Regions from separate parts of the Actinocatenispora thailandica genome, predicted to be linked through region 2. Evidence: riboswitches for the same ligand, from Rfam matches in the RefSeq annotation. Region 2 holds a riboswitch; the other holds the start of a gene.
What was found. A riboswitch is a leader RNA that binds a small molecule or an ion and turns the genes downstream of it on or off. The one in region 2 is predicted to bind cobalamin.
Positions count from the first base shown of each region.

Region 1: another riboswitch for cobalamin. It lies ahead of Athai_RS19200 (ribonucleoside-diphosphate reductase subunit alpha); the one in region 2 lies ahead of Athai_RS27385 (ABC transporter substrate-binding protein).

Region 1 covers NZ_AP023355.1:4,315,707-4,320,121, forward strand. Annotated here, with positions in the region: gene Athai_RS35320 (replication-relaxation family protein) at 1-113, shown strand, start outside; gene Athai_RS19195 (PhzF family phenazine biosynthesis protein) at 913-1,782, shown strand; cobalamin riboswitch at 2,124-2,330, shown strand; gene Athai_RS19200 (ribonucleoside-diphosphate reductase subunit alpha) at 2,522-4,415, shown strand, end outside.
Region 2 covers NZ_AP023355.1:6,113,633-6,118,047, forward strand. Annotated here, with positions in the region: gene Athai_RS27375 (ABC transporter ATP-binding protein) at 1-427, opposite strand, end outside; gene Athai_RS27380 (FecCD family ABC transporter permease) at 522-1,622, opposite strand; gene Athai_RS27385 (ABC transporter substrate-binding protein) at 1,553-2,509, opposite strand; cobalamin riboswitch at 2,591-2,718, opposite strand; gene Athai_RS27390 (GntR family transcriptional regulator) at 2,885-3,550, shown strand; gene Athai_RS27395 (ABC transporter substrate-binding protein) at 3,812-4,415, shown strand, end outside.

The sequences.
Region 1 (4,415 bases), 1.8 Mb from region 2:
CCGACCAACGCCTTGCCTGGGCCACCAGCCAACGACTCGGCCACCTGCTCGGCATCAACAGCTTCTTCACCACCCTGGCCGCCGTTGTCGTCCGGCGTCGGGCGAGTCGGTGATGCCCGTGGTAGTGGCAGGCTGCCACCAGCGTGCACCGCGCAGCGCTCGCGATGGGCGGCACAGGCCGCCGTCGCCGTGACCAACTCGGCGAACACTTGGGCCTGCTCGCGCCCCGGGTGAGCGGTCATCGTGACGGGCCGCCATGACCGTGGCCCACCGGTTCGCGCACGGCAACGCCACGCTGGTGTCGGGCGGGTCGGTCGTGCCACCGAAGCGAGTGTCGACGGCTGCGACCTACGACGAGCTTGCTCCGGCAGCTACAGGGCCTCTCACGCCTCATGCTTGGACCCGTCGGGGCAACTGTGCTCAGTGCCGACCCGTGGCGGGTTGACCCAGCGTCGATGATGGAAGCGGGGCCGAATCGATCTGCTCGTTGGACGTGCGTCCCCGGGTGGCGTTCGCGATGACGCGAGGTGTTTGTGTTGCGGTCGGCCGCAACCACGCCGCCGCTGACGGCAGCAGGTCAGCACCTCACGCCCGCGGTCCCGATCCCCTCCACGTTGCCGCACGGAGGCTGCGGCGACAGCGCGTGACGAATACCTCCATGTCTCCTGCACCGATGCATGGAGTGGTTCGAAAATCGAACTAAGATGCTCACATGCCAGGTAGCGGGTTGCCGCGGCGACGGCATCGCTCCCCCACCAGCCCGGCGCTCGGACGTCGGATGGCGCCAGGCATGCCGTACGAGTCGTGCACCTCGCCCGACGTTCCCCGCCGAGCCCCGGGCCCGGCCGGAGTGACGGCTCGACTCGACCAAGGGCACACACCGTGCAGCCGATGACGGGGAGTGCCCGGCGGGTGGCGATCGTCGACGCGTGCCTGCGCGACGGCCACGGCGGTAGTCCCACCGCGGTGTTGCTGGACGCGCCGATGACCGATGCCGAACGCCGACGGGTACCACAGCTGATGGGTTCCTCCCACGCGGTCTTCGTCTCGCCGCACGAGATGACCGGCGCAGCGGCCCACGCTTTGCGGTTCTTCACCGCGGAGGAGGAACTGCCGGCGTGCGGTCACGGCACGATCGCGGCGCTGGCCTTCCTCGCCCACCATGCTGCCAGCGGGGACTATCGAACGACGCTCCGTACGCCGGGGCACGTCCTCAGCGGCCGGGCCGTACGGACGGATGGATGGGTCACGGCGTCGTTCGATGCCGGTCCGGTCGAGCTGCGCGAGCCGACGAGGGCCGAGCGCGATCTCGTCCTCGCCGCCGTCGGCATCACGGCGGACGTGCTCGCGCCTGGCATCCGCGTGGCCGCCGTCGGACGACCACGGTTGCTGGTCCCCGTCACGACCCGGTCTGCCCTGGCCGCTCTGACCCCGGACCTGAACCGGCTCCACGCGGCCTGCGACAGGCTGGGTTTGCTGGGCTGCTACGTGTACTCCGCTCCGGGGCCCTCAGGTCGGGTGGCGGCGCGCATGTTCGCTCCGTCGATCGGTGTTCCCGAGGACATCGCCAACGCCAACAGCACTGCCTGCCTCGCGGTCCACCTGGCCGACCGGGGGTGCACGGAGATCGCCGTGGACATGGGCGACTCCCTGGGCAGTCGCGCCACGATCACGGCCGCCGCCGTGCAGGGTCCCTCGGGCCGTGGCGCTCACCTGGCGGGCGCTGCTCGCATCAGCCGAGTACTCCCGCTCCCCGGTGCCTTCCAACAGCTGGGCACCTGAGGGTCGTCGCGCGGAAAGACCACGAACGCGGGCGGCGAGCCGGATACCGGCCGGTTGGCCGGCCGGGACCGGGGTGTCGCACGTGCGGCGCCGCGGCTCCGCCGTGGCTGCTGCTGGACGGCGCCCGGGCACGATCCGGCCGTCCCCTCGGGCGGCGAACGGCGCCGCCGGCTCGGCGTCGTTGGAGCCGCCGGCTCGGCGTCGTTGGAGCCGCCGCGCGCGGGCGCATCGGCTGAGCAACATCTCCGGCTCGGTCGTCGGCGAGGGGGGGAGGTGCGGGTGTTCCGGCCGCGACACTCCGACACAGCATGTGGTGCATGACGTCGATAGGGCGGCCATATATAGTGGGTCGTGCAGCTGGTTCGGCTGTCGCATCCGCGGCGGCCGAGGCAAGAGGGAACCCGGTGTGAGTCCGGGACTGCCCCGCAGCGGTGAGTGGGAACGACCGCCGTCACACGGCACTGGACCGGATCGGTCTGGGAAGCGACGGCCAGTAGGACAGCACGACGCCCACGAGTCCGAAGACCTGCCAGCAGCGCCGCACGCGTCGCGTGCGGCGGTCGAAGGCCGCGCGGGACGGCCGACGCCCTCAGCCGGAACGGCGGCTCCGCCGCGGCCGACCGGCGGCGTCCTTCACCTGCGCACCGACGACCTTCGGGCGTGGGACGAGGGGGATGTGCCGGTGCTGCAAGAGCAGCAGACGTCGGATCGCGCGGCGTCGGAACAGCGACGACCCGTGATGCGGGTGCGCAAGCGGGACGGCGTCACCGAGCAGGTGGACGTCAACAAGATCGTCCGGGCGGTGGAACGCTGGGTGTCCGACCTCGACGAGGTCGATCCGCTGCGGGTGGCGACCAAGACCATCAGCGGGCTGTACGACGGGGCCACCACCGCCGAGTTGGACCGGTTGTCGATCCAGACCGCGGCCGAACTGATCGGTGCGGAGCCGCAGTACTCGCGGCTCGCGGCACGGCTGCTGGCGGCCTTCGTGGACAAGGAGGTCCGCGGGCAGGGGGTGGCGAGCTTCAGCCAGTCCATCCGGTACGCGCACGGGCTGGGTCTGATCGGCGACGGCACGGCCGGGTTCGTGGCGCGCAACGCGCGCAAGCTCGACGACGCGGTGGACCCGGACGGCGACCGGCGGTTCGAGTACTTCGGCCTGCGCACCGTCGCGGACCGGTACCTGTTGCGGCATCCGGACTCCCGGCTGGTGGTGGAGACGCCGCAGTACTGGCTGCTTCGGGTCGCGTGCGGGCTGTCGCAGAGCCCCGGCGAGGCGGTGGACTTCTACCGGCTGATGTCGAGCCTGGCGTACCTGCCGAGTTCACCGACGCTGTTCAACTCCGGGACCCGGCACACGCAGCTGTCGTCGTGTTTCCTGGTGGACTCGCCGCGCGACGAGCTGGACTCGATCTACGAGCGGTACCACCAGGTGGCCCGGCTGTCGAAGTTCTCCGGCGGCATCGGCATCTCGTGGTCGCGGGTGCGGGGCCGCGGTGCGCTGATCCGCGGTACGAACGGCAGGTCGAACGGGATCGTGCCGTTCCTGAAGACACTCGACGCCGGCGTCGCGGCGGTGAACCAGGGCGGCCGGCGCAAGGGTGCGGCGTGCGTCTACCTGGAGCCGTGGCACCCGGACGTCGAGGAGTTCCTCGAACTGCGGGACAACACCGGTGAGGACTCCCGCCGCACGCACAACCTGAACCTCGCCAACTGGATCCCCGACGAGTTCATGCGCCGGGTCGAGGCGGACGGCGACTGGTCGCTGGTCGACCCGTCGGACGCGCCCGAACTCCCCGACCTGTACGGCGAGGCGTTCGACGCGGCGTACCGGGCGGCGGAGAAGAAGGCGGTCCGCACGGTGCGGGCCCGGGACCTGTACGGCCGGATGATGCGCACCCTGGCGCAGACCGGCAACGGGTGGATGACGTTCAAGGACACCGCGAACCGGCTGGGCAACCAGACGGGCCTGCCCGGCAACACGATCCACCTGTCCAACCTGTGCACCGAGATCCTGGAGGTCAACAGCGACTCCGAGACCGCGGTGTGCAACCTCGGTTCGATCAACCTGGGTGCGCACGTCGGCGCCGACGGCGTGGACTGGCAGAAGTTGCGGGCGACGGTGCGGACCGCGGTGGTCTTCCTGGACCGGGTCATCGACCTCAACTACTACCCCGCCGAGCAGGCCGGGGCGTCGAACCCCCGGTGGCGTCCGGTCGGGCTCGGGTTGATGGGCCTGCAGGACGCGTTCTTCCTCCTGCGGCTGCCGTTCGACTCGCCGGAGGCGCGGGCCCTGTCGACCCGGGTACAGGAGGAGATCCTGCTGACGGCGCTGGAAACGTCGGCCGGGCTGGCCGAGCGTTTCGGCCCGCACCCCGCGTACGAGCAGACCCGGGCGGCGGGCGGCACCCTGCACCCCGATCTCTGGGACTGCGAACCCGCGCAGGCCGAACGGTGGTCCGCGGTGCGGGCGGCGATCGCCGCGCACGGCCTGCGCAACTCGCTGCTCGTGGCGATCGCGCCGACCGCCACGATCGCCTCCATCGCCGGCTGCTACGAGTGCATCGAACCGCAGGTCTCCAACCTGTTCAAGCGCGAGACGATGTCCGGGGAGTTCCTGCAGATCAACACCT
Region 2 (4,415 bases):
GGCGCTCCCCGCCGGACAGGGTGGACAGTTCCCGGTCGGTGAGCGCGGTGAGGTCCAGCCGGGCCAGCACGTCGCGCACCGCGGCCAGGTCTGCGGCGCTCTCGACACCCAGCGGCGGAATGTACGGGGTGCGGCCGAGCAGCGCGTAGTCGAACACCGACATGCCGGCGGGTACCACCGGGTCCTGCGCCACCAGGGCGATCTGCCGGGCCCGGTCCCGGCGGCGCAGCGCGGTCACCGGGGTGCCGCCGATCCGCACCTCGCCGGCCGCCGGCAGCAGCCCGGCCAGCACCCGCAGCAGGGTGGACTTCCCGGCTCCGTTGGGCCCGATGACGGTCAGCCACTCACCGGGCGCCACGTCGATGTCCACATCGGACAGCAACGCCGCGGCGCCGATCCGGACGCCGACGCCCCGGGCGGACACCATCGCCTCGTCGATGCTCATGCCCGGCCCTCGCTGCGGCCCGCCCGGACAGCAGGCGACACCGCACGGTCCCGGCCGGTCGCCCGCGCACGCCCGGTCACGGCGCGACCCGCTTCGTGGTCCGCAGCACCACGACGAAGAACGGCGCGCCGAAGAACGCGGTCACCACGCCGATCGGGATCTCCGCCGGGGCCTGCACGGTACGCGCGAGCAGGTCGGCGAGCGCCAGGAACGCGGCGCCGAACAGCAGCGACAGCGGCAGGATGATCCGGTAGCTGGAACCGGCGAGCAGCCGCACCGCGTGCGGCACGATGATGCCGACGAACCCGATCAGGCCGGACACCGCGACCGCCGCGGCGGTACCGAGGGTGGCGGCGAGGATGAGCACCACCCGGATCCGCTGCGGGTGCAGGCCGAGGCTGGCCGCCTCCTCGTCGCCGACGCTGAGCACGTCCAGGGCCCGGCGCTGGGCGAGCACCACCACCGAGGTGACCGCCACGTACGGCAGCAGCATCAGCACCTCGTGCCAGCCGGAGGTGGTGAGCTGCCCGAGCAGCCAGGAGTACACCTCCTGGATGGTGTCGCTGTGCGCCTGCAGCAGGTAGGTCTGGATGGCGGTGCAGAACGCGGCGATCGCCACCCCGGCGAGGATCAGCGTCACCGTCGAGCGGAACCGGGAGCCGGCCGCGCCGAGCAGGTAGGTACCCGCGACCGCGGCGAGCGCGCCGACGAACGCGGCGAGCGGGACCAGCAGCGGCGCGGTCACCGAGGAGCCGGGCCGCAGCACGATGACCGTGGTGGCGCCGAGACCGGCCCCGGCCGCCACCCCGAGCAGGTACGGGTCGGCCAGCGGGTTGCGGAACACCCCCTGGTAGCAGCCGCCGGACAGCGCCAGCATGGCGCCGACCAGCAGCCCGAGTACGACCCTGGGCAGCCGCAGCTGGGTCAGGATGGCGTCGTCGCGGGCGGACAGCCCGGTCGGTACCGCGCCGCCGGTCAGGTGGTGCACCAGGTCGGTGACCACGTCGACCGGCGACAGCGACACCGGCCCGAACGCGAGGCCGGCGACGAGCGCCACCGCCACCGCGACGAGCCCGGCGAGCACCCAACGCAGCCGCAGCCGGCTGGTCACGTCGCCGGTACCGCCTGGACGGCGTTGGCGGCGGCCTGCACCAGCTGGACGACGCGCGGGCCCCAGCGGGACGCGATGTCGTCGTTCAGCCCGTACACGTGCTTGTCCTTGACCGCGGTGAGGGTGTTCCAGCCGGGCCGCTTGCCGACCGTCGCGGCCGACGCCGCGCAGCACTTCGTGTCGGCCAGGAAGACCAGGTCGGGGTTCGCCTCGACCAGGTACTCCTTGGACAGCTGCGGGTAGCCGGTGCCGCCCTTGTCCGCCTTGTCGGCGATGTTGGTCAGGCCGAGCTGGCGCAACAGCGATCCGACGAACGTCTTGCTGGTCGCGGTGTGCAGCTGCGGGTCCAGCTCGTAGTAGTAGCTGAGCTTGGCGGTGCGCTTCGGCAGCCCCTGCTCCGCCTTGGCGATGCCGGACTTCATCTTCTGGACGGTGCGCTTCGCGCCGTCGGCGTGCCCGGTCAGCGTGCCGAGGTCGGTGATCTCCCGGTAGCTGTCGTCGATGGTGGTCGCCGCGCTCGCCACGTACACCGGGATCTTGAGTTTCCGCAGGCCCTTGACCACGCCGCCGGTGTCGTACGACAGGACCACCAGGTCCGGGTCGTACCCGGCGATGGCCTCCACGTTCGGCTTGAAGCCGGACAGCTTGGTGCGCGGCGCGCTCGCCGGGTAGTTCGACTGGTCGTCGACCGCCTTGACCTGGCCGTCGGCTCCGATGTAGTGCAACATTTCGGTCGTCGTCGGCGACAGCGAGACGATGTGCGTGGGCCGGCGGTCGACGGTGACGCTGCCGGCCGAGCCCTTGACCGTGGCCGGGAACGAGCCGGTGCCGGCGGACGCGCTGGCCCCGGCGTCGGTACCGGCGGAACCGGACGAACCGCAGCCGGCCAGCGCGACGGCCGCGGCGGTCAGCGCGACGAGCGCCGGGGCGAGCCGGCGCAGTGACGTTCTCATGGTGTCCTCCTGTCGGTCGAAGAACGGCTGTCGCCGACAGGGGATGCTGTCTGCGGGGCGCCCGTTCCTCGCAAGCGCAGTACGCGATCCGTGCCGGAGGCGACCTGGCTCGTACCGCCCCCGGATCGGGGCCGGTCATCACAGTTGCGGGACAGCGCCGGGTTCACACCGGCTTCGCTTCGACACGGTCCGCCAAGACCGTAGCGCATTCCCGGTACCGTGCTTCCCCGCGCTACGCCCGCGGGCGGGCCGCATCGCCGCACCGTGCTTCCCGCCACAGCGGCGGCGGGGCCGCTGCCGGTGCCGGCCGGCCGGGTGTCCAGATGGCGGGCCGCGCGAGCAATGCTGGCGCGGATTGCATACCGTATGCAGATCATGTCCGAGCACACGCTGGGTTCGTCCCATGTCCCGCTGCGCGATCTGGTCACCGACGAGATCCGGCAGCGGATCCTGACCGGGCTGCTGCCGCCCGGCGAGCGGCTGGTCGAGGACCGGCTGGCGGAGGATCTCGGCGTGTCCCGCAACCCGGTCCGGGAGGCGATCCGGGTGCTCGCCACCGAGGGCCTGGTCGAGGTCGCGCCGCGGCGCGGCGCGGCGGTCGCGCGGCCCCGGCCGGCGCACGCGGAGGAACTGTTCGACATCCGGATGGCGCTGGAGGGGCTGGCCGCCCGGCTCGCCGCCCGGCGGCGGGACGGCGCGGCGCTCGCCCGGCTGCGCAGCGTGCTGGACGAGCAGCGGGACGCCGACCAGGTCGGGGCGGTCGCGGATCTGAACACGCGGTTCCACACCGAGGTGGCCGCCGCCTCCGGCAACGAGCACCTGCACCAGCTGGTGGGGCCGCTGTTGCGGCGGGCGCAGTGGGTGTTCCTGCAGACCGCGTACACCCGGGCGGGCGAGTCGCTGACCGAGCACGAGCGGATCTACGCGGCGATCGTGGCCGGCGACGAGGAGTCCGCGCAGGCGCTGGCGATCGCGCACGTGGCCGCCGCGCGCCGCTCCTATCTCGCGCACGCGGCCACGCACACCGACCCCACCCCCTGACCCACCCCACCCCGCGCTCCCCCGGCGCTCCCTCCGGCTTTGTTGATCATGGCGTTGTCCGCTGGCGCATGCGCTCTCGCCGAGACAACACCATGATCAACGAGGCCAGGTGTTGCTGTGGGTGATGCTGAAGTGCCCTGGTGTCACGGCGATGTTCACATAGTAGGAAGATCCTGGTGCCGGTACTTGGATCCTGTATACAGAAGCCGTTGGCGGCGACCCGAGTGGCGCAGCACACCCCCAAGGTTCGAGGAGTCCCCCATGCGTACCCGTCGGCTGGTGGCCGCGCTGGCGGTCGTCCCGCTGCTGTTGACGGCAGCGGCCTGCTCGGGCACCGAGACCAGCGTCGGCAAGCAGCTCACCGGGTCGGCACCGTTCGACGCCCGACCGGTACGAGACGGCGGCACACTCACCGTCGGGCTGTCCCAGGATCCCGACGCGCTCGACCCCACCACCGCGAACACCTTCGTGGCCCGCGAGGTGTTCGCCAACATGTGCGAGAAGCTGTACGACGTCGACGAGAACCTGAAGATCGTCCCGCAGCTCGCCGCGGCGCTGCCCAAGCTCTCCGACCACGGCCGCACCGCGACGATCGCGGTGCGGCAGGGGCTGAAGTTCAACGACGGCACCACGATGGACGCGCAGGCGGTGCGCACCACCCTGGTCCGGGACCTCACCCTGCCGACGTCGTCGCGCAAGAGCGAGCTGGGCGCGGTGACCTCGGTCGAGGTGGTCGACGACCACACGGTACGGCTGCACCTGAGCCGCCCGTTCGCCCCGCTCGCCGCGCAGCTCGCCGACCGGGCCGGGATGATCATGTCGCCGGCCGCGCTGCGCAAGTACGGCAAGAACTTCGGCGCGCACC